Regions from separate parts of the Streptomyces sp. NPDC012888 genome, predicted to be linked through region 1. Evidence: riboswitches for the same ligand, from Rfam matches in the RefSeq annotation. Region 1 holds a riboswitch; each other region holds the start of a gene.

Region 1 (7,397 bases):
TCGCCCTGGACGAGCTGCACACCGACGCCCGCGACCCGTACCCGCCGAAACCGCTCGCCCCCGCCACCAGCTGGGAAGGCGTCTTCCAGCGCATGGACAAGGCGCTGCACGTGTACCACCGGCTGGCGCCGCGCAGGCTGCGCGACGCGGCCGTGCGCACCGCCGGCCGCTGGATCGTCGAACGGCAGGAGAACGACGGCTGCTGGGGCGGCATCCAGCCGCCCGCCGTGTACTCGCTGATCGCCCTGCACCTGCTCGGCTACGACCTCGGCCATCCCGTGATGCGCGCCGGACTGGAGTCCCTGGACCGGTTCGCGGTCTGGCACGAGGAGGGCCCTGACGGCGAACCGGTCCGGATGGTCGAGGCCTGCCAGTCGCCGGTCTGGGACACCTGCCTGGCCGCCGTCGCCCTGGTCGACGCGGGCCTGCCCGCCGACCACCCCGCCCTGGTCCGGGCCGCTGACTGGATGCTGGGCGAGGAGATCACGCGGCGCGGCGACTGGAGCGTCCGCAGACCCCGGCTCGACCCGGGCGGCTGGGCGTTCGAGTTCCACAACGACACGTACCCGGACATCGACGACACCGCCGAGGTGGTCCTGGCGCTGCGCCGGATCCAGCACCCCGACCCGTCCGGCGTGGACGCGGCGATCGCCCGGGGGGTGTCCTGGACGCTGGGCATGCAGTCGCGCGACGGGGCCTGGGCCGCCTTCGACGCCGACAACACCAGCCCGTTCCCCAACCGGCTGCCGTTCTGCGACTTCGGCGAGGTCATCGACCCGCCCTCGGCCGACGTCACCGCGCACGTGGTGGAGATGCTCGCCGCCGAGGGCCGCGCCGGGGACCCGCGCACCTGGCGCGGCGTGGAGTGGCTGCTGGCCGAACAGGAGCCGAACGGCGCCTGGTTCGGCCGCTGGGGGACCAACTACGTCTACGGGACGGGGTCGGTGGTGCCCGCGCTCACCGCGGTGGGCCTGCCGGTCTCCCACCCGGCCGTGCGACGGGCCGTCGCCTGGCTGGAGTCGGTGCAGAACGACGACGGCGGCTGGGGCGAGGACCAGCGCTCCTACCGCGACCCGGACCAGTGGGCCGGCCGCGGCGCCTCCACGGCGTCCCAGACCGCGTGGGCCCTGCTGGCCCTGCTCGCCGCGGGGGAGCGGGACGGCAAGGCGGTGGAGCGCGGCGTCCGCTGGCTGGTGGACACCCAGCGGGAGGACGGCACCTGGGACGAGCCGTACTTCACCGGCACCGGCTTCCCCTGGGACTTCTCCATCAACTACCACCTGTACCGCCAGGTGTTCCCGCTCACCGCCCTCGGCCGTTACCTGTACGGGGACCCCTTCGGGGCGGCCCCCCACCCGGCGGACCGGACCGCGGCAGCGGGCCCGGCCGGACTCCCGGGCCGGCCCGCCGGCCCGGGGACCGCCGGGCCGGCGGGTGCGGAGTCGGCGGGTGCGGAGTCGGTGGGTGCGGGCCCGGTGGGTGCGGGTGCCACCGCGGCAGCCGGGCGGACCGCCGGGGCTGCGGTCCCGGCCGAGGACGCGGGGTGAGCGGCGACTCCGGCCGCCCGCACGGCTGCGGTCCGCCGGCGCCGGCCGCCGCTCCGGCCGGCCGCCCGGGCGCCGAACGCCCGGGCGCCGCCCGCCCCGGCGCCTCCGCCCCCGGGCCGGCCGCGCCGCCCCTGCTGGTGGCCTGCGCGCTCGGCATCGAGCGGCTCGCGCTGGGCAGGGCCGACCGGCCCGGCGCTCCCGGCCCGGTCACCGTGATCCGCACCGGCATGGGCCCGCGCGCGGCCGAGCGTGCCGTCGGACTCGCCCTGGCCGCGCCCGGCATGGCCGGCGCGGCCGTCGTCGCCACGGGGTTCTGCGCCGGCCTGGAGCCCGGCATGCACCCCGGGGACCTGGTGGTGGCCGACGAGACGCGGGACCCGTCCGGTGCCGTGGGCTGCGACGGTACCGAGGTGCTGGCCGAGGCCCTGGCCCGGGCCCTGCCGGGCCGGAAGGTGCACACCGGGCCCCTGGCCGGCTCCGACCACGTCGTGCGCGGGGCCGAGCGCGCCCGGGTCCGGGCGACCGGTGCCGTCGCGGTGGACATGGAGTCGGCGGCCACCCTCCGGGCCGCGACCGGGCTCCGGCCCGCCGGGAGGCCTCCGGTTGCGGCCGTCCGGGTGATCGTGGACGCTCCCGAGCACGAGCTCGTCCGTATCGGCACGGTACGCGGTGGAATATCGGCCTTCCGTGTTCTCCGTGCCGTAATGCCCGCTTTCTTCGACTGGCACCGTTCTTTGCTGCTCCCCCGGAGGTGAGCCAGATGGCCATGCCGCTGCGACAGTCCATCAGGGTCGGGACCTATCTCTTCGAACAGAAGCTCCGCAAACGCGACAAGTTCCCCCTCATCGTGGAGCTGGAGCCGCTCTTCGCCTGCAACCTCAAGTGCGAGGGCTGCGGCAAGATCCAGCACCCGGCCGGGGTGCTCAAGCAGCGCATGCCGGTCGCCCAGGCGGTCGGCGCCGTCCTGGAGTCCGGTGCGCCGATGGTCTCCATCGCCGGCGGCGAGCCGTTGATGCACCCGCAGATCCACGAGATCGTGCGCCAGCTGACGGCCCGCCGCAAGTACGTGTTCCTCTGCACCAACGCCCTGCTGCTGCGCAAGCGGATCGCCGACTTCACCCCGTCGCCCTACTTCGCGTTCGCCGTCCACATCGACGGCCTGCGCGAACGGCACGACGAGTCGGTCGCCAAGGAGGGCGTGTTCGACGAGGCGGTGGCGGCCATCAAGGAGGCCAAGCGGCGCGGCTTCCGCGTCACCACCAATTCGACCTTCTTCAACACCGACACCCCGCAGACCGTGATCGAGGTCCTGAACTACCTCAACGACGAACTGCGGGTCGACGAAATGATGATCTCCCCCGCCTACGCCTACGAAAAGGCCCCCGACCAGGAACACTTCCTCGGCGTGGAACAGACCCGCGATCTCTTCCGCAAGGCCTTCGCCGGCGGCAACCGGCGCCGCTGGCGGCTGAACCACTCCCCGCTCTTCCTCGACTTCCTGGAGGGAAAGGCCGATTTCCCCTGCACCGCCTGGGCCATTCCCAATTACTCGCTCTTCGGCTGGCAGCGGCCCTGCTACCTGATGAGCGACGGATACGTCCCCACCTACCGCGAACTCGTCGAGGACACCGACTGGAGCAAGTACGGCCGCGGAAAGGACCCGCGCTGTGCCAACTGCATGGCGCACTGCGGCTACGAGCCCACCGCCGTCCTCGCCACCATGGGGTCCCTGAAGGAGTCCCTGCGCGCCGCCCGGGAGACGGTCTCGGGCAACCGGGAGCGGCCGTGACGCGGTTCGACCTCCGCGCCCTGCTGGCCGAACGCGGAGCGGAACGGTACGAACTCCACGCCCGGCACCTCAACCCCCAACTGCCCCGGATGCTGCGCACGATCGGCTTCGACAAGGTCTACGTGCGTGCCGAGGGCGCCCACTTCTGGGACGCCGAGGGCAACGACTACCTGGACATGCTCGCCGGGTTCGGGGTGATGGGGCTGGGCCGCCACCACCCCGTCGTCCGGCAGGCCCTGCACGACGTCCTGGACGCCTCCCTCCCCGACCTGACCCGGTTCGACTGCCAGCCGCTGCCCGGGCTGCTGGCCGAGAAGCTGCTCTCCCACAGCCCCCACCTCGACCGGGTCTTCTTCGGCAACAGCGGCACCGAGGCGGTCGAGACCGCCCTGAAGTTCGCCCGCTGCGCCACCGGCCGGCCCAGGATGCTGTACTGCGCGCACGCCTTCCACGGGCTGACCGCGGGCTCCCTCTCGGTCAACGGGGAGAACGGTTTCCGCGAGGGCTTCGCCCCGCTGCTCCCGGACACCGCGGTCCCGCTCGGGGACCTCGGCGCGCTGGAGCGGGAACTGCGCCGGGGCGACGTGGCCGCCTTCGTGGTGGAACCGGTCCAGGGGAAGGGCGTGCACGAGGCCCCGCCCGGATACCTGCGGGCCGCCCAGGAGCTGCTGCGCCGGCACAAGGCCCTGCTGATCGCCGACGAGGTGCAGACCGGCCTCGGACGTACCGGCACCTTCTACGCGTACCAGCACGAGGAAGGGGTGGAGCCGGACCTGGTCTGCGTGGCCAAGGCGCTGTCCGGCGGATACGTGCCGGTCGGGGCCACCCTCGGCAAGGACTGGATCTTCAGGAAGGTCTACTCGTCCATGGACCGGGTGCTGGTGCACTCGGCCAGCTTCGGTTCCAACGCGCAGGCCATGGCGGCCGGGCTCGCCGTCCTGTCGGCGATGGAGCAGGAGGGGCTCGTGGCCCGTGCGCGGACCATGGGTGACCTGCTGCGCGGACGGCTGGCCGCGCTGGTGGGCGAGTACGAGCTGCTGCACCAGGTGCGCGGCCGCGGCCTGATGGTCGGCATCGAGTTCGGGCGGCCGTCCTCGCTGGGGCTGCGCAGCCGGTGGGCGATGCTCCAGACGGCCCGCAAGGGCCTGTTCGCGCAGATGGTGGTGGTGCCGCTGCTCCAGCGGCACCGGATCCTCACCCAGGTCTCCGGGGACCACCTGGAGGTCATCAAGCTGATCCCGCCGCTGGTGGTGGACGAGCGGGACGTGGACCGGTTCGTCACCGCCTTCCGGGCGGTGATGGACGAGGCCCACGAGGGCGGCGGCCTGATGTGGGAGTTCGGCCGCACCCTGGTGAAGCAGGCCGTCGCGAACCGCTGACGGCCTGCTCCTGCGGTCAGTCCAGCAGCCGCTCGCGGAGCCGGCCGAGGGTCTCGGGGGAGAGGCCGAGGCCCTCGGCCAGGTACGCGTCCACGCCTCCCCAGGTCTCGTCGATGGTCTCGAAGGCCGCGGACAGGTACCCGGCCCGGGCGTCGAACAGGGGCGCCAGGAGGGCCATCACCTCGGGGGAGCGGGCCTCGGGGGAGTCGCTGCCCCGCCGGACCCGGTAGCGGCGGTGCGGGGCGTTGGACTCCAGGTAGTCGGCCATGACGGCGGGCCGGTCCACGCCCAGGGCGAGGAGCGTGACCGCGACGGACAGGCCGGCCCGGTCCTTGCCGGCCGCGCAGTGCATCAGCGCGGGCACGCTGTCCTCGGCCAGGGCGTGCAGGACCCGGCTGTGCTCGGCGGTACGGGTGCGGACCATCCGCCGGTAGGAGTCCTCCATCCGGGCCGCGGCCCTGCCGTCGCCGAGCAGCCGGCGCAGCTGCTCCAGGTCGCCGTCGCGGACCATCTTCCAGAACTCCTTGCCGTCCGCCGGGTCGGAGAGCGGGATGTTCACGTTCCGGACGCCGGGGAGCACCACGTCGGGGCCCTCGAGGGTGACGTCGGCGGCGTTGCGGAAGTCGAAGATGGTGTGCAGCCCGAGCGATCCGAGAAACTCTGCGTCGGTTTCGGTGGCATGTGCCAGATGTCCGCTTCGGAAGAGTCGTCCCGACCTGACCCGTCGTCCGTCCGTCGTCGACAAACCGCCCACATCACGGAAGTTGCGCACACCGGACAGTTCGGGCTCGATGGACGAAGGGTGGGGTATCTGCTGCGTCACGTGGACTCCTCCGCGTCGGTTCCGGCTCGTGAGCAGGATCATACGGTGACGTTGCGTGGCGGACGGGGAAAGTCGAATTCCCCTGCTGGAAAGGCCGTTGACGCCCGGGAATGGACGGAGGGTGACCGTAATCGCGCCGGCCCCCGAAGCTGACGAATAGTCCGCTGAATTCATGGCTTGTTCCGTGCCACCGAACTCGATTACGGTCAGCCCCGATCCGGGTGGACCGCCAAATCCTGCCGCCACCCGGGAAACCGCACCCGACCATTCATGAGCGCGGCAGGAGCGGGGGAACCAGGTAGGCCGCCGCAACGGATCTTCTTTCCGCTGCGGCTAGGGGTGAAGCCGTACATGTCCGCATGTGAGGCCGGACATCTCCAGTCCGAACCCGACAGCTCACCTCGCAGGCGCCGGAGAGGAAAGAGCCATGCCCGGAAAGGGTAAGCACCGCCGCCCCAAGTCCAGCCCGATAACCCGCGGTTTCGTCGCGGCCGGCACCGGCGGCGCGGCCCTCGCGCTCCCGCTGCTCGGCGCCGCCGGTGCGAACGCGGTCGAGCTGCCCGCCGCCCAGGCGGGCGGCAAGATCCCCGCCCAGCGGACCGCCTCCGTGCCGCAGACCGCTCCGGCTGCTCCGGCCGCCCCCGCCGCCGCGCCGCAGAAGGCCCGTTCCGTCTACACCGTCGTGCCGGGTGACTGCCTGTCGCAAATCGCCCAGGACCAGGACATCTCCGGCGGGTGGGAGCGGCTCTACGCGGACAACCGCGAGGCCGTCGGCTCCGACCCCTCCCTCATCCACCCCGGCCTGCGGCTGCAGTTCGGCGGAGCCGCCGCGCAGCCGGCCGGCGCACGGGCCGAGGCCCCCGCCGAGGCTCGCGCCGAAGCCCCGGCCGAGGCTCCGGTCGAAGCCCCCGCCGAGGCCGCGCCGGTCCCCGCTCCCCGCCAGGAGAGCGCCCCGGCGCCCCGCCGGGCAGCCCCCGAGGCCGAGGCCCCGTCCGGCTCCACCTCCACCTCCACCTCCACCTCCACCTCCACCTCCGGCGCCTCCGCCGCCGGGTTCGTCGCCCCGGTCACCGCCCGCGTCTCCACCCCGTACGGCGCCAGCGGCGCGATGTGGTCCAGCGGCACCCACTCCGGCGTCGACTTCGCCGCGACCTTCGGCACCAGCGTCAAGGCCGTCGGCGCCGGCACCGTGGTCAAGGCGGGCTGGGGCGGCTCGTACGGCAACGAGGTCGTCATCCGGCACGCCGACGGCCACTACTCGCAGTACGGCCACATGTCCCAGCTGTCCGTCTCGGTCGGCCAGACCGTCAAGGCGGGCCAGCAGGTCGGCCTGGTCGGCTCCACCGGCAACTCCACGGGCCCGCACCTGCACTTCGAGATCCGGACCGGCCCCGCGTACGGCTCCGACGTCAACCCGCTGAGCTACCTGCGCTCGAAGGGCGTGGGAATCTGACGGATTCTTCCGTCCGCAGACGACCGGGAGCCGGGAATCCGAGGGGGATTCCCGGCTCCGGGCCTATTCCGGTCCGACTCGTGGCAAAGATCACGGTCCGTCAACCCATGGCTACGGTCGCGTAGGTCACAGTCTTGCGTGAAAGATATGGCGACGTGGCAGGCGACGACTCGACGACTCAGACATTCCAGGCCATTGGCTCGTACGTGGCGCTCGGCGACAGTTTCACCGAAGGAGTCGGGGACCCGGGACCGGGAGACTCCTTCGTCGGCTGGGCCGACAGGCTGGCCGTCCTCCTGGGCGACCGCCGCGACGAGCACGACTTCCGCTACGCCAACCTCGCCGTACGGGGCCGGCTGCTCGACCAGATCGTGGCCGAGCAGGTGCCGCGGGCCAAGGAGCTCGC
Region 2 (7,397 bases), on a different contig from region 1:
GTACCAGTACTGGAGGATGTCGTTGCCGGAGACGTCGGCGCGGTTGCCGGCGGAGACGAAGGAGGAGAGTCCTTCGCCGCGCCGCAGCAGTCCGGACAGCAGCGAGATCCCGATGGCCCCGGACTGGCTGAACAGGCCGATGCGGCCCCGGGCGGGGGCCGGTGCGGGGGTCAGGGAGGCGTTGAGGCTGACCCCGGGCGCGGTGTTGATCACGCCGTAGGCGTTGGGGCCGATGATGCGCATGCCGTAGGAGCGGGCCTGGCGGACGAGTTCGCGCTGGCGCTCCAGGCCTTCGGGGCCGCTCTCGCCGTAGCCGGCGGACAGCACCACCAGGCCCTGGACGCCGTGCTCGCCGCAGGCGGCGACCACGTCGGGGACGCGTTCGGCGGGCACCGCGACGACGGCGAGGTCGACGGGGGCGCCGATCTCGGCGAGGGTGCGGTAGGCGCGGACGCCTTCCAGCAGGTCGCCCGCGATGCCGGGCGGCAGGGCCTCGTTGACGGCGTAGAGGTGGCCGCGGAAGCCGCTGTCACGGAGGTTGCGCAGGGCCGCGGAGCCCACGCCGGCCCCGGAACGGCTGACTCCGATCACCGCGACCGAGCCGGGGGCGAGCAGCCGCTGCACGGAGCGGGCCTCGGCTCGCTGTTCCCGGGCTCGCTGCACGGCGAGGGACTCGGCGGTGGGTTCGAGGTCGAGGGTGAGGCGGACGGAGCCGTCCTCGAAGCTGCGGGTCTGCTGGTAGCCGACGTCCTTGAACACTTTGATCATCTTGGTGTTGGCGGGCAGCACTTCGGCGACGAACCGGCGGATGCCGCGCTCGCGGGCGACCGCGCCGATGTGTTCGAGGAGCGCCGAGGCCACGCCACGGCCCTGGTGGGCGTCCTGGACGAGGAAGGCGACCTCGGCCTGGTCGGCGGGGCCGGTCGCGGGGCGGCCGTCGGGGCCGATGCGGTCGTAGCGGACGGTGGCGATGAACTCCCCGCCGACGGTGGCGGCGAGGCCGACGCGGTCGACGTAGTCGTGGTGCGTGAAGCGGTGGACGTCGCGGTCGGAGAGCCGGGGGTAGGGGGCGAAGAACCGGTAGTACTTCGACTGGTCCGAGACCTGCTCGTAGAAGCTGACCAGGCGGCCGGCGTCCTCGGGGGTGATGGGCCGGATCCGGGCGGTGCCGCCGTCGCGGAGGACGACGTCGGCCTCCCAGTGGGCCGGGTACGAAGGGTCCGACGCGAGGGTCATGGGGTGATCTTACGACCGGAACGCGCCGTCGCGGGAGCGCGCGGCGCGTTAGGCAGGCATGGACAAACCGGTGCAAGCTATGAAAGGCCGAACGGCCCGGGAATCCCGGGCGCAGGTCGGTCCGAGCATTCCGGACGCCGTGAGAGACTGGTCTAGACAACCGTAAGAACCTGAAGGGCATCACCATGGCAGAGCGCCGCGTCAACGTCGGCTGGGCCGAGGGCCTGCACGCTCGTCCCGCCTCGATCTTCGTCCGTGCGGCCACCGCTTCCGGCGTCCCGGTGACCATCGCCAAGGCGGGCGGGGACCCGGTCAACGCGGGTTCGATGCTCGCGGTGCTGGGCCTGGGTGCCCAGGGTGGCGAGGAGATCGTGCTCGCGTCGGAGGCCGAGGGCGCGGAGGCCGCTCTCGACCGTCTGGCGAAGCTGGTCGCCGAGGGTCTCGAAGAGCTCCCCGAGACCGTCTGACCCCTTCGGGTTCGGCGCCGGTACGCACGCGAAGCCGCGGCTCCCCTTCAGGGCCGCGGCTTCCGTCGTTTTCACGGGTGCTCCGTCGCGCCGCCCGTCCCGGGTGAATCTCCCGGCTGGCCGAATTCCGTAATGGCCCGGCCCCGCGAGCAGACCGAATTGGTCAGGGGTGAATTCCGGACAGGCGCTCCGCATTTCCCGCCGCCGCGCGAACGCGCGAATTCGAAACGCGGGGCGGTTCCCCCGGTCTTTGTATACGGCTCGTGTTAATGCCGGCCGCTCGCCGTGTTTACGGCACGTTGCGGTTCCCTCACCGCCACGGACGGCCACACCCGGATCCGGTGGGCCCCCAGCGCGCGTTCCGCGTGGGCCGCGGCCAGCGCCCGGGCCCGCTCGGCGTCCCGGCGCGCCAGCGCGTCCACGATCGCCGCGTGGTCCGCCCAGGACTCCACCGGCCGGGCCGGCGCCTGCACCGTGTACATCCAGGCGACCTTGTGCCGGAGCTGGGCGAGCAGGGCGATCAGCCCGGGGCTGCCCGAGGCCTGGGCCAGCGTCTCGTGGAACCAGCCGCCCAGGGCCCGCAGGTCCTCGACCTGCCCCTGCCGCGCCCGCCCCTGGCCCAGCCGGACCAGGCCGCGCAGTACCTTCAGGTGCCCGTCCGTACGCCGCCGGGCCGCCCGGGAGGCCGCCAGCGGCTCGAGCAGCGCCCGCAGCTCCAGCAGGTCGGCCGCCTCCTGCTCGGTCGGCTCGGCCACGCACGCCCCGGCGTGGCGCCGGGTGGTGACGAAGCCCTCGGACTCCAGCGTGCGCAGCGCCTCGCGCACCGGGACGCGGGAAACTCCGTATCGCCGGGCCAGCACTTCTTCGGTGAGTCTCGCGCCGGGCTGGAATACCCCGCCCACGATGTCGTCGCGGATTGCCGAGCACACCGCACGCGCTGGAATACGCAAGACAGACCTCCGCCTCATGACCGGTGCCATTGTCCCGACTCTATTGCAGAATGCCGCAATTTCCGAGCGGAGTCGGGAATCGGCCGGGAGCGGGAACGGGAGCAGGAACGGGAGCGGGAACGGGAAGACCCCGGCCGGTGGGAACCGGGCCGGGGTCTTCCCGTGAGCGCGGGGGTCGCCTCGGGTCAGACGGTGACGCCGTGCGAGCGGAGGTAGGCGATCGGGTCGATGTCCGAGCCGTACTCCGAGCCGCTGCGGGCCTCGAAGTGGAGGTGCGGGCCGCTGGAGTTGCCGGTGGAGCCGGAGAGCCCGATCTGCTGCCCGGCGCTGACCTGCTGGCCGGCGCGGACGCTCAGCGAGGACATGTGGGCGTACTGGGTGTACGTGCCGTCCGCGTGCTTGATGACCACGTTGTTGCCGTAGGCGCCGCCGTAGCCGGCCTCGACGACGGTGCCCATGCCGACGGCGCGGACCACGGTGCCGGAGGCGGCGTGGAAGTCGATGCCGGTGTGGCTGCCGGAGGACCACATGCTGCCGCCGGCCTTGTACGAGGTGGAGACGTACGAGTCGGCCAGCGGGGAGACGAAGGTGTTCATGCGCTTGCGCTCGGCCTCGCGGGCGGCGCGCTCGGCGGCCTCGCGCTCGGCCTTGGCGCGGGCCTCGGCCATGCGCTTGGCCTCGGCGGCCCGCTGCTTCGCCTCGGCCTCGGCGGCGGCCTTGGCCGCGGCCGCGTCGGCGGCGTGCTGCTGGGCCTGGGCCTGGTCCTCGATGTCGCCGGCGACGTCGTCCGCGACGACGACGGCGTTCAGGCCGGTGTCCTGGGCCGAGTTGTCGTTGTTGTCGGCGGCGAAGGCCGGAGCGGCGAAGGAACCGACGACGCCCGTGGTGGCCAGGGCGGCGATACCGGCGATGCCGGCGGTCTTCTTGCTCAGACGGCTGGAGCCACGGTGCTTACCGGCGGCACGACTGCCAAACGCCATGGAGAGGCTGATCCTTTCCTTCCCTCTCGCCTACCGGGTTAGCTGACGGGTTCGGAGCAGGAAGGTCTCCTACGGGCCCCCTCTTGCGAGGCGGTCCGATTCACCCCAGGGACTGTGTGGGTCCCCGGCTCCCCAGGCTCGCGCCTGACGGGGACTCGGCGATCGCTGTCCGGTGCCGCGGGTGCGGCTGTTGCAGCTGACGGACAGCGGGACCGACGCTAGGCGGATCATCAGTCAATCACCAAACAGAGAGGCCTTTTTGTTACCCACGCCACACCGCATACAGGAAACCTCTCCAGCAAAGCGGACATTGACGGCACAAAGCGGCCCCGGTGGACGAACCACCGGGGCCCTTCGTCAAAACGCGCTGCGCCGGGGTCAGTTGGCGACCACGGTCACCTCTCCGATGCCGAGCGCCCGGACCGGCTCCTCGATCTGTGAGGCGTCACCCACCAGGACCGTGACCAGCCGGTCCACGGGGAAGGCGCTGACCACCGCCGAAGTGGCCTCCACCGTGCCGGTTTCGGCCAGCCGCGCGTACAACCGGGCCTGGTAGTCGTCCGGGAGCCGCTGCTCGACCTGGTCGGCGAGGGTGCCCGCGACGGAGGCCGCCGTCTCGAACTTCAGCGGAGCCACGCCCACCAGGTTCTGCACCGCCACGTCCCGTTCGGCGTCGGTGAGTCCGCCCTCGGCGAGGGTACGGAGGACCTTCCAGAGGTCCTCCAGCGCCGGGCCGGTGTTCGGGGTGTCCACCGAGCCGCTGATGGCCAGCATGGCGGCGCCGGTGCCCTCCTCGGTGGAGCGCAGGACCTGCCCGAAGGCGCGCACCCCGTAGGTGTAGCCCTTCTCCTCGCGCAGCACCTTGTCCAGGCGCGAGGTGAGGGTGCCGCCGAGGCAGTAGGTGCCCAGCACCTGGGCGGCCCACACCCGGTCGTGCCGGTCCGGGCCGATCCGGCCGATCAGCAGCTGCGTCTGGACGGCGCCCGGCCGGTCCACGATGACCACGCGCCCGGTGTCGTCGGCGGTGACGGGCGGAACCGGGCGCGGTGCGGCCGCACCGCCGGTCCAGGTCCCCAGGGTGTCCGCGAGGACCGCGTCCAGGTCGGTCCCGGTGTAGTCGCCGACGACCACGGCGGTCGCCGTGGCGGGCCGTACGTGGGCCTCGTAGAAGGCGCGGACGGCGGCGGAGTCGATCCGGGCGACGGTCTCCTCGGTGCCCTGGCGGGGCCGGGACATCCGCAGGGCGGCCGGGAACAGCTCCTTGGACAGCTGCTTCGCGGCCCGGCGCTGCGGGTTGGCCAGCTCGTGCGGGATCTCGTCGAGCCGGTTGCGGACCAGCCGGTCCACCTCGCTGTCGGCGAAGGCGGGGGCCCGCAGGGCCTCGGCGAGCAGGCCGAGGGCCTTCGGCAGCCGGGACGCCGGGACCTCCAGGGAGACCCGGACGCCCGGGTGGTCGGCGTGCGCGTCGAGGGTGGCCCCACAACGCTCCAGCTCGGCGGCGAACTCCTCCGCCGAGTGCTTGTCGGTGCCCTCGGAGAGCGCCCGCGCCATGATCGTGGCCACGCCGTCCAGACCCTCGGGCTCGGCGTCCAGCGGGGCGTCGAGGACGATCTCGACCGCCACCACCTGCTGGCCGGGACGGTGGCACCGCAGCACGGTCAGGCCGTTGGCCAGCGTGCCGCGCTCCGGGGCCGGGAAGGCCCACGGCTTGGCCTGGCCGGCCTGGGGCTGCGGGTGGAAGGTCATCGTGACGGCTGCGGTCTCGCTCACTGCTCCGCCCCCTCGTTCTCGTTCTCGTCGTTCCCGGCGGCGTTCAGCGGCTCGTACACCAGCACCGCGCGGTTGTCGGGGCGCAGCCGGGCGGCGGCCACGGCCTGCACCTCCTCGGCGGTGACGTCGAGCACCCGCTCGACGGCGGTCAGCGCCAGCTGCGGGTCCCCGAACAGGACCGCGTACCGGCACAGTTCGTCGGCACGGCCGGCCACGGTGCCCAGCCGGTCCAGCCACTCGCGCTCCAGCTGTGCCTGGGCGCGCTCCATCTCCTCGGCCGTCGGGCCCTCGGCCGCGAACCGGGCCAGCTCCTCGTCCACCGCGGCCTCGATGTCCGGCACCTCGACCCCGGCCGAGGTCTTCACGTCCAGCCAGCCCAGGGAGGGGGCGCCGGCCAGCCGCAGCAGGCCGAAACCGGCCGCGACGGCCGTCTGGTCGCGGCGCACCAGGCGGTTGTGCAGCCGGGAGGACTCGCCGCCGCCGAGGACGGTCAGCGCCACGTCGGCGGCGTCGCACTCGCGGGTGCCGTCGTGCGGCAGGCGGTAGGCGGCCATCAGCGCGCGCGCCGGGACCTCCTCCACGATCTCCTCGCGCAGCTGCTCGCCGATGACGTCCGGCAGGGTGCCGTCGCGCGGCGGCTGCTTGCCGTCGTGGGCCGGGATCGAACCGAAGTACTTCTCGATCCAGGCGAGGGTCTGCTCGGGGTCGATGTCGCCGACGACCGACAGGACCGCGTTGTTGGGCGCGTAGTACGTGCGGAAGAACGCGCGGGCGTCCTCCAGCGAGGCCGCGTCCAGGTCGGCCATGGAGCCGATCGGGGTGTGGTGGTACGGGTGGCCGTCGGGGTAGGCCAGCGCGGTCAGCTTCTCGAAGGCGGTGCCGTACGGCACGTTGTCGTAGCGCTGGCGGCGCTCGTTCTTGACCACGTCGCGCTGGTTCTCCATGGACTCCTCGTCCAGGGCGGCCAGCAGGGAGCCCATCCGGTCGGCCTCCAGCCAGAGCGCGAGCTCCAGCTGGTGGGCCGGCATGGTCTCGAAGTAGTTGGTGCGCTCGAAGCTGGTGGTGCCGTTGAGGGAGCCGCCGGCGCCCTGGACCAGCTCGAAGTGCCCGTTGCCGGGGACGCTCGCCGAGCCCTGGAACATCAGGTGCTCGAAGAGGTGAGCCAGGCCGGTACGCCCCTTGACCTCGTGGCGCGAACCGACGTCGTACCAGAGGCAGACCGCGGCCACCGGGGTCAGGTGGTCCTCGGAGAGCACCACGCGCAGGCCGTTGGCCAGCCGGTGCTCGGTCGCTGTCAGGCCGCCGGAGGCGGTCTGCTCGGTGGCCGTGTGACCCATGGGCATGTGGTCCCTTCGATCGCGATGCTGGGATTTCCGTCAGACCTGTCACTGTATGCAAGCGCGTCGGGCCCCGTGGAAGTTCCCGGGTCACTCCTGGGTGTCCTGGGTCGGGGTCGGCGTTGTCAGAGCGCCGGGCCACAATGGTCCGCGTCAGCCCCAGCCCGAACCTTGGTAAGGAGCGCCGCAGCGATGGCCCGCCGCAGCACGAAGACCCCGCCGCCGGAGGAGTTCGAGGAGAAGATCCTCGACATCGACGTCGTCGACGAAATGCAGGGCTCCTTCCTTGAGTACGCGTACTCGGTGATCTACTCCCGGGCGCTGCCCGACGCCCGGGACGGCATGAAGCCGGTCCACCGTCGCATCGTCTACCAGATGAACGAGATGGGGCTGCGGCCCGACCGGGGCTATGTCAAGTGCGCCCGCGTCGTCGGCGAGGTCATGGGCAAGCTGCACCCGCACGGCGACAGCTCGATCTACGACGCCCTGGTGCGCATGGCGCAGCCGTTCTCGATGCGCCTGCCGCTGGTCGACGGCCACGGCAACTTCGGTTCGCTGGGCAACGACGACCCGCCCGCCGCGATGCGGTACACCGAGTGCCGGATGGCGGACGCGACCTCGCTGATGACGGAGTCGATCGACGAGGACACCGTCGAC
Region 3 (7,397 bases), on a different contig from region 1:
GCTCGCCGGCCGCGCCCGCGCGGGCGGTGTGGCCGTGGCACTGCCCGAGGGCGAGGGCATCGGGTACGAGCTGCTGGCGCTCGCCGCACGCGCCGAGGCGGCGGGAGTGGACCCGGAGACGGCGCTCCGCGCGGCGGCCCGCACCTACCGGGACGCCATCCGCGCCGCCGAGGGCGTCGCCGGCTAGACCGCGGCGCGGCGGAATCCCGCTACGGGCGCGGTGCGCGGCCGGCGGGGTCGTGCCAGTGCGGGTCGGGGCGGCCCAGGAACCACTCGCCGAAGCCCAGGGGCCGGCCCTCCTCCCGGCCGGAGGCGGGCACGGCGTCGTGGAAGATCCGGTCGGGCGGGGTGCCCAGCTCCTCCACGAGCCGGGCGGTCGCGGCGATGAACATCGCAGGGCCGCTCAGGTACACGTCCTGCTCGTGCCACATGCCGCGGACGCTGAGCGCGGTGGCGAGCCGGTCGGTGGCCTCGTCCCGGGGCCGGCCCGGGGCCGGCGTGATGTAGGTGACGGCCAGCCAGGGGTAGCGCGCCGCGTACTCGTCGATCAGCGGCCGGTCGTAGAGGTGGGCCTGGTCGCGGGCGGCGACGAACAGCCGTACGCCCTGGTCGGGGGGACGCCCGGTCAGCTCCTCCAGCATCGCCAGCACGGGCGCCCAGCCGGTGCCGGCCGCGACGAAGCTGATCGGGCGGCCGTCCCGGCGCAGGGTCATCCGCCCGCCCGCCGCACCCAGCCGCAGGATCTCGCCGGGCTGGACGTCGCGGACCAGGGCGGTGCTCAGCCGTCCCGTGTCGATCCGGCTGACGTGCAGGTCCAGGGTGTGGTCGGCGCGCGGGGCGTTGCCTATGGAGTACGTGCGCCAGGTCCTCGGCACCCGCTCGCTGCTCACGCTGACGTACTGGCCGGCGAGGTGGGGGAGCGGGGCGTGCGGCCGGAGGGTGAGCACCCCTATGTCCTCCCCGTACTGGAGGTGGCGGACGATCTCCGCGTCCCACCAGGGCGGGTGGTCGCTCTGCGCCGCGCCCGCCTGCATGGTGTCGGCGATCCACTGGTACGCCTCCGACCAGGCCTTCTCCACGGCGGGCGTCCACGCTTCGCCCGAGGCCTCGGCGAGGGCGGCGAGGAGGCTGGCGCCGACCGCCGCGTATTGCCCGGGCGTGGCCAGGAACTTGCGGTGGTCCCGCCCGAGGTCCCGCAGGTAGGGGAGGACGGACTCGTCCTCCAGGTGGGCGATCACGTGGGTGAGGGCGGCGAACAGCCGGTCGCGCTGTCGTTCCATGTCCTCGTGGGAGGTGGGGAAGAGCTCGCGGAGCGCCGGGTCGTGCCAGAAGAGGTGGGAGTAGAAGAACTTGACCGCGTGCTCGGCCCGTCTCTCCACCACCGCGAAACTGCTCTTCAAGATCCTCACGTCCACGGAACGGAAAGTAGGAACACCGGCGGGGCAGAGGTCAAGCTCCGTCCGATCTGCGGACAGCCGCGGCGAACCACTCATAAGGGGTGGGGGATGATCGCCGGGATACGGTCGGACCGTGCATGAGGACCCCGCGACCGCCCCCGGCGCCCCGACCCCGCCCGCCGCGCCGACTCTCTTCGACTGGGAGTTCGCGACCGACCCCTACCCGGCGTACGCCTGGCTGCGCGAGCACTCCCCGGTGCACCGCACGCGGCTGCCCAGCGGGGTGGAGGCATGGCTCGTGACCCGCTACGCCGACGCCCGGCAGGCCCTCGCCGACCAGCGGCTGAGCAAGAACCCGGCGCACCACGCCGAACCGGCCCACGCCAAGGGCAAGACCGGGATCCCGGGCGAGCGCAAGGCCGAGCTGATGACCCACCTGCTCAACATCGACCCGCCGGACCACACGCGGCTGCGCCGGCTGGTGTCGAAGGCGTTCACCCCGCGCCGGGTCGCCGAGTTCACCCCGAGGGTGCAGCAGCTCACCGACCACCTGATCGACGGCTTCGCCGGCCGGGGGGAGGCGGACCTCATCCACGAGTTCGCGTTCCCGCTCCCCATCTACGCCATCTGCGAGATGCTCGGCGTACCGCGGGAGGACCAGGACGACTTCCGCGACTGGGCCGGCATGATGATCCGCCACGGCGGCGGCCCGCGCGGCGGGGTCGCCCGCTCCGTGAAGCAGATGCGGAACTACCTCGTCGACCTGATCCACCGCAAGAGGGACGACCTGGGCGACGACCTGATCTCGGGTCTGATCCGGGCCAGTGACCACGGCGAGCACCTCACCGAGAACGAGGCCGCCGCCATGGCCTTCATCCTCCTCTTCGCCGGGTTCGAGACCACCGTGAACCTCATCGGGAACGGCATCCACTCCCTCTTCATGAACCCGGACCAGCGGACCCGCCTCCAGACCTCCCTGGCCGCCGGAGAGACCGGACTGCTCGCCACCGGGGTGGAGGAACTGCTCCGCTACGACGGCCCGGTGGAGCTGGCCACCTGGCGGTTCGCCACCCGCCCGCTGACCCTCGGCGGCCAGGACGTCGCTGCCGGCGACCCGGTGCTCGTGGTCCTCGCCGCCGCCGACCGCGACCCCGCCCGGTTCGCCGAACCGGACACCCTGGACCTCTCCCGGAGTGACAACCAGCACCTCGGCTACGGCCACGGGATCCACTACTGCCTGGGTGCCCCGCTGGCCCGGCTGGAGGGCCAGACCGCCCTCGCGACTTTGCTGACGCGGATTCCGGATCTGGCCCTGGCCGTACCCCCGGAGGACCTGCGCTGGCGCGGCGGGCTGATCATGCGTGGCCTGCGCACCCTTCCGGTGAGGTTCACACCCAGCAAACCCACTGACCCGGAGTCAGTCCACCAGTCGCCCCCTGACCGGCCAATGTGACCTTCGCGTGATCTGCGCTGCATCGACTTGTGACAGACGTTCGAGGAGCGCTAGGTTCCGTCACCTCCCCGCAGTCACGCGAAAGGTCACCCTCATGCGTTCCGGGAACGGCCGTCACAGAAGACCCCGCCAGGCCCCCGCCATCGTGGTCACCGCCGGAGTCACCGGCTCCGCGCTCGCCCTGCCGCTGCTCGCGGCCACGGGCGCGAACGCCGCCGAGGCGGGTACCTGGGACAAGGTCGCCGAGTGCGAGAGCGGCGGCAGTTGGAGTGCCGACACCGGCAACGGCGCTTACGGCGGCCTCCAGTTCACCCAGGAGCAGTGGAAGGACGCCGGCGGGCTCGACTACGCCCCGCGCGCCGACCTCGCCAGCCGCTCGCAGCAGATCACCGTGGCCGAACGGGTGCTGGCCGCCGAGGGCCCGTCGGCCTGGGGCCAGTGCGGCGTGTCCGCCGGGCTCACCCTGAACGGGCCGTCCGCCGGGGTGGACCCGGGCGCGCCGGAGGCCGACGCCAAGGCCCCGGAGCGCCCGGAGGAGACCTTCGCCCGGCCGGACACCCACCTCCCGGCCACGCCCGGCGGGGTGTTCGCCCCCGGCACCATGCCCGCACCGCTGCCCCCGGCGTCCAGCGGGCCGACGGCCCCGGTCACGCCGGCGCCGACCGTACCGACGACGCCGACCGCGCCGACGACGCCGACCGCGCCCACGGTGCCCACGGCGCCGACCACGCCGACGGCTCCCACCACGCCGACCGCGCCGACTGACCCGACCGCTCCGGTCGCGCCGCCCGTGACGGACGCCCCGGGCATCCCGGGCATTCCCACCAACCCGACCACACCCGGCACTCCGGGCCTTCCGGGTGGGCCGGGCACTCCGGTCATACCGACCGATCCCACGTCACCTTCCGCCCCCGGCAACCCCGCTGACCCCACCGCACCCATCGGCCCCGCCGACCCCACGGCGCCCACCGCCCCCGGCGGCACCACGGAGCCCACCGCCCCCGGCGCCGGGTCGGGCACCGGGAAGCACCGCGGGGCGCCCGCGGTGGAGTCCCCGACCGCCCCCGACGCCACTTCGGAGTCGAAGTACACGGTCCAGCCGGGCGACAACCTGTCGAGCATCGCGGACCAGCAGGGGGTCAAGGGCGGCTGGAGCGCCCTGTACAAGGCCAACGAGCAGGTCATCGGTGGCGACGCCGACCTCATCAAGCCGGGTCAGAATCTGGATGTAACCCACGAATAGGGCGAGTTCAGTGCCCCGGAAAGCGCTTAATGTCCGCTTCGTGTAAGTGAGACATGCGTCTCTTCCGCCCAACTGGCGTGTCCTACCTGTGACCTTCCGGGAACCGGCCCCTCACCTGCGCAAACACCCCTCCGGGGAGCGCAAGTAGGGGCCGTTTCGCGCTCGAAACGCACGTTGAAGATCCGGGCGGGACCTGTCTACCTTCTGAATCGCCCGCCACCGTGGGCTCCTTCGACCGCATCGCCGAATCCTGCCGGCGGACGGAGGGAACAGTCGTCGCTTCGAGCGCCGAAGGCAGGAGCGGGGGAACCAAGGTTTCCGCCGGAAGGCGGCCGTCTGACCGGCGGTCACCGACCGGCTAGGGGTTAAGCCACGCGCTAGGACGCGTGACCGGGCAACTCACTCGCCCGAACCCGACAGCTCACCTCGCAGGCGTCGGTGAGGAGAAGTTCCATGCTGCTTTCCGGCAAGGGCAAGCACCGCCGCGCCTCCAAGGCCACCCGCGTCGTCGCGCTCGCCGGTGTCGTCGGCGCCGCCGCGGCCGCCCCGCTGATGGCCGCGGGCACCGCCAACGCCGCCACGGCCTCGCAGTGGGACGCCGTCGCCCAGTGCGAGTCCGGCGGCAACTGGTCCATCAACACCGGCAACGGCTACTACGGCGGCCTCCAGTTCTCCGCGTCCACCTGGGCCGCGTTCGGCGGCAAGTCCTACGCCCCGCAGGCCAACCAGGCCAGCAAGGCGCAGCAGATAGCCATCGCCGAGAAGGTCCTCAAGGGCCAGGGCAAGGGCGCCTGGCCGCACTGCGGCAAGGGCCTGACCAACGCCGCGTACAACGGCGGCGGCTCCACCGGCACCTCGAACGGGTCCTCCTCCAAGGGCAAGACCGAGACCCGGAAGACGGAGTCCAAGAAGGAGACCAAGCGCACCGAGACCACCACCCGGTCCGAGCGCACCCAGACTCCGGCCCCGTCGAAGCCCGCCGCCAAGCCGGCCGCCCCCAAGACGGGCAACGGGTCCTACGAGGTGAAGGCCGGGGACACCCTCGGTGCCATCGCCGACGCCCACCAGATCCAGGGTGGCTGGGAGAAGCTGCACGACCTGAACAAGGACATCGTGCCGGACGCCGACCTGATCTTCCCGGGCCAGAAGCTGAACCTCTCCTGACCCCGCCCCTTCCGGGCACCCACACCCGCCCGGTGCGTCCCCGACGCACCGGGCGGCTGTGCGTCCGCACCCCTCCGCGGACCCCTCCGCAAGGGTCGTATGTCCTGGAAGGCAGGTATTCGGGCCCTTTTTCGTCCCAGGACCCGGGCGGTCGGCTGGCCGACCGCCCGAAGCCGGTTAGGCTCTAGTCCGGCAGGGCCGTGCCACGGTCCGAGCGCCACCGCACATCTCGCGTCACATCCCAGAAGGAGATGCTCGTGCCGTCCATCGACGTCGTCGTAGCCCGGGAAATCCTGGACTCCCGAGGCAATCCCACGGTCGAGGTCGAGGTAGGCCTCGACGACGGCAGCACCGGCCGTGCTGCAGTTCCCTCCGGCGCCTCCACGGGTGCCTTCGAGGCCATTGAGCTCCGCGACGGGGACCCCAGCCGCTACATGGGCAAGGGCGTGGAGAAGGCCGTCCTGGCCGTCATCGAGCAGATCGGCCCCGAGCTGGTCGGCTACGACGCCACCGAGCAGCGCCTGATCGACCAGGCCATGTTCGACCTGGACGCCACCGACAACAAGGGCTCCCTCGGCGCCAACGCCATCCTCGGCGTCTCCCTGGCCGTGGCCCACGCCGCCTCCGAGGCCTCGGACCTGCCGCTCTTCCGCTACCTCGGCGGACCGAACGCGCACCTGCTGCCCGTTCCGATGATGAACATCCTCAACGGCGGCTCGCACGCCGACTCCAACGTGGACATCCAGGAGTTCATGATCGCGCCGATCGGCGCGGAGTCCTTCTCCGAGGCGCTGCGCTGGGGCACCGAGGTCTACCACACCCTCAAGAAGGTGCTGAAGGACAAGGGCCTCTCCACCGGCCTCGGCGACGAGGGCGGCTTCGCCCCGAACCTCGGCTCCAACCGCGAGGCCCTGGACCTCATCCTCGAGGCCATCAAGCAGGCCGGCTACGCCCCCGGCAAGGACATCGCGCTCGCGCTCGACGTCGCCGCGTCCGAGTTCTACAAGGACGGCAAGTACGAGTTCGAGGGCCAGTCCCGCTCGGCCGCCGAGATGACCGAGTACTACGAGGAGCTCGTCTCCGCGTACCCGCTGGTCTCCATCGAGGACCCGCTGTTCGAGGACGACTGGGCCGGCTGGAAGGTCATCACCGAGAAGCTCGGCGCCAAGGTCCAGCTCGTCGGCGACGACCTGTTCGTCACCAACCCGGAGCGCCTGGCCCGCGGCATCGAGGAGGGCACCGCCAACGCCCTGCTCGTGAAGGTCAACCAGATCGGCTCGCTGACCGAGACCCTGGACGCCGTCGAGCTGGCCCAGCGCAACGGCTTCAAGTGCATGATGTCGCACCGCTCCGGCGAGACCGAGGACGTCACCATCGCCGACCTCGCCGTCGCCACCAACTGCGGCCAGATCAAGACCGGCGCCCCGGCCCGCTCCGAGCGCGTCGCCAAGTACAACCAGCTGCTGCGCATCGAGGAGATCCTCGACGACGCCGCGGTGTACGCGGGCCGTTCCGCCTTCCCGCGTTTCCGCCCTGCGAACCAGTAGAAACAGCAAGGGCTGATCACGGCCTGAGCCTCCCTACGTCCCCGCCCGCGGTCCCGTACCGTGGGCGGGGACGTACTGCGTATGAAGGGGAGGCGCGACATGGCCGGGAACCGGGACCGGTTCTCCACCGCGACCAGGCTCAGGCAGCTCGGCGAGCGCACCGCGGCCCACGTCTACCGCTCCCAGTCGCGCCGTCAGGTGCGCCGCAGCCGGCTCACCGGACGGGCCGCCCTGCTGGTGCTCGTCCTCTGTACGCTGGTCGTCGCCCTCGCTTATCCCATGCGCCAGTACGTCTCCCAGCGCTCGGAGATCACCGAGCAGCAACGGGCCGCCGACGAGGCGCGCCAGCGCCTGGAGGAGCTGCGCGACGAGAAGGCCCGCTGGCAGGACCCGGCCTACGTCAGGCAGCAGGCCCGCAGACACCTGCACTTCGTGCAGCCCGGGGAGATCGGCTTCACCATGGCCGACCCGGACGCCGAGGCCGAGGAACGGCGCCGCACCGAACAGGGCGCGGCCGACCGCCCCTGGTACTCGAACGTCTGGGACGGCGTGGACAAGGCCGACCGCCCGAACACCGAGTAGTGCCACGCCAC

What was found. Region 1 has a riboswitch for cyclic di-AMP ahead of ACFY61_RS22430 (LysM peptidoglycan-binding domain-containing M23 family metallopeptidase). Riboswitches for the same ligand answer to the same signal wherever they lie in the genome.
Region 2: linked by a shared signal. The riboswitch ahead of ACFY61_RS04445 (M23 family metallopeptidase) and the one ahead of ACFY61_RS22430 (LysM peptidoglycan-binding domain-containing M23 family metallopeptidase) in region 1 are both predicted to bind cyclic di-AMP.
Region 3: linked by a shared signal. The riboswitch ahead of ACFY61_RS18285 (transglycosylase family protein) and the one ahead of ACFY61_RS22430 (LysM peptidoglycan-binding domain-containing M23 family metallopeptidase) in region 1 are both predicted to bind cyclic di-AMP.

Annotation. Positions count from the first base shown of each region.
Region 1 covers NZ_JBIBBM010000013.1:45,127-52,523, forward strand. Annotated here, with positions in the region: gene shc (squalene--hopene cyclase) at 1-1,547, shown strand, start outside; gene ACFY61_RS22410 (1-hydroxy-2-methyl-2-butenyl 4-diphosphate reductase) at 1,679-2,302, shown strand; gene hpnH (adenosyl-hopene transferase HpnH) at 2,308-3,336, shown strand; gene ACFY61_RS22420 (aspartate aminotransferase family protein) at 3,333-4,715, shown strand; gene ACFY61_RS22425 (tyrosine-protein phosphatase) at 4,732-5,538, opposite strand; cyclic di-AMP (ydaO/yuaA leader) riboswitch at 5,790-5,963, shown strand; gene ACFY61_RS22430 (LysM peptidoglycan-binding domain-containing M23 family metallopeptidase) at 5,966-6,991, shown strand; gene ACFY61_RS22435 (SGNH/GDSL hydrolase family protein) at 7,147-7,397, shown strand, end outside.
Region 2 covers NZ_JBIBBM010000002.1:457,495-464,891, forward strand. Annotated here, with positions in the region: gene ACFY61_RS04430 (GNAT family N-acetyltransferase) at 1-1,236, opposite strand, end outside; gene ACFY61_RS04435 (HPr family phosphocarrier protein) at 1,422-1,703, shown strand; gene ACFY61_RS04440 (GntR family transcriptional regulator) at 1,970-2,653, opposite strand; gene ACFY61_RS04445 (M23 family metallopeptidase) at 2,839-3,633, opposite strand; cyclic di-AMP (ydaO/yuaA leader) riboswitch at 3,646-3,804, opposite strand; gene ACFY61_RS04450 (M16 family metallopeptidase) at 4,012-5,379, opposite strand; gene ACFY61_RS04455 (M16 family metallopeptidase) at 5,400-6,740, opposite strand; gene ACFY61_RS04460 (DNA topoisomerase (ATP-hydrolyzing) subunit A) at 6,933-7,397, shown strand, end outside.
Region 3 covers NZ_JBIBBM010000009.1:218,933-226,329, forward strand. Annotated here, with positions in the region: gene ACFY61_RS18265 (nucleoside triphosphate pyrophosphohydrolase) at 1-187, shown strand, start outside; gene ACFY61_RS18270 (globin domain-containing protein) at 210-1,415, opposite strand; gene ACFY61_RS18275 (cytochrome P450) at 1,531-2,850, shown strand; gene ACFY61_RS18280 (transglycosylase family protein) at 2,945-4,093, shown strand; cyclic di-AMP (ydaO/yuaA leader) riboswitch at 4,370-4,543, shown strand; gene ACFY61_RS18285 (transglycosylase family protein) at 4,547-5,257, shown strand; gene eno (phosphopyruvate hydratase) at 5,509-6,804, shown strand; gene ACFY61_RS18295 (septum formation initiator family protein) at 6,904-7,386, shown strand.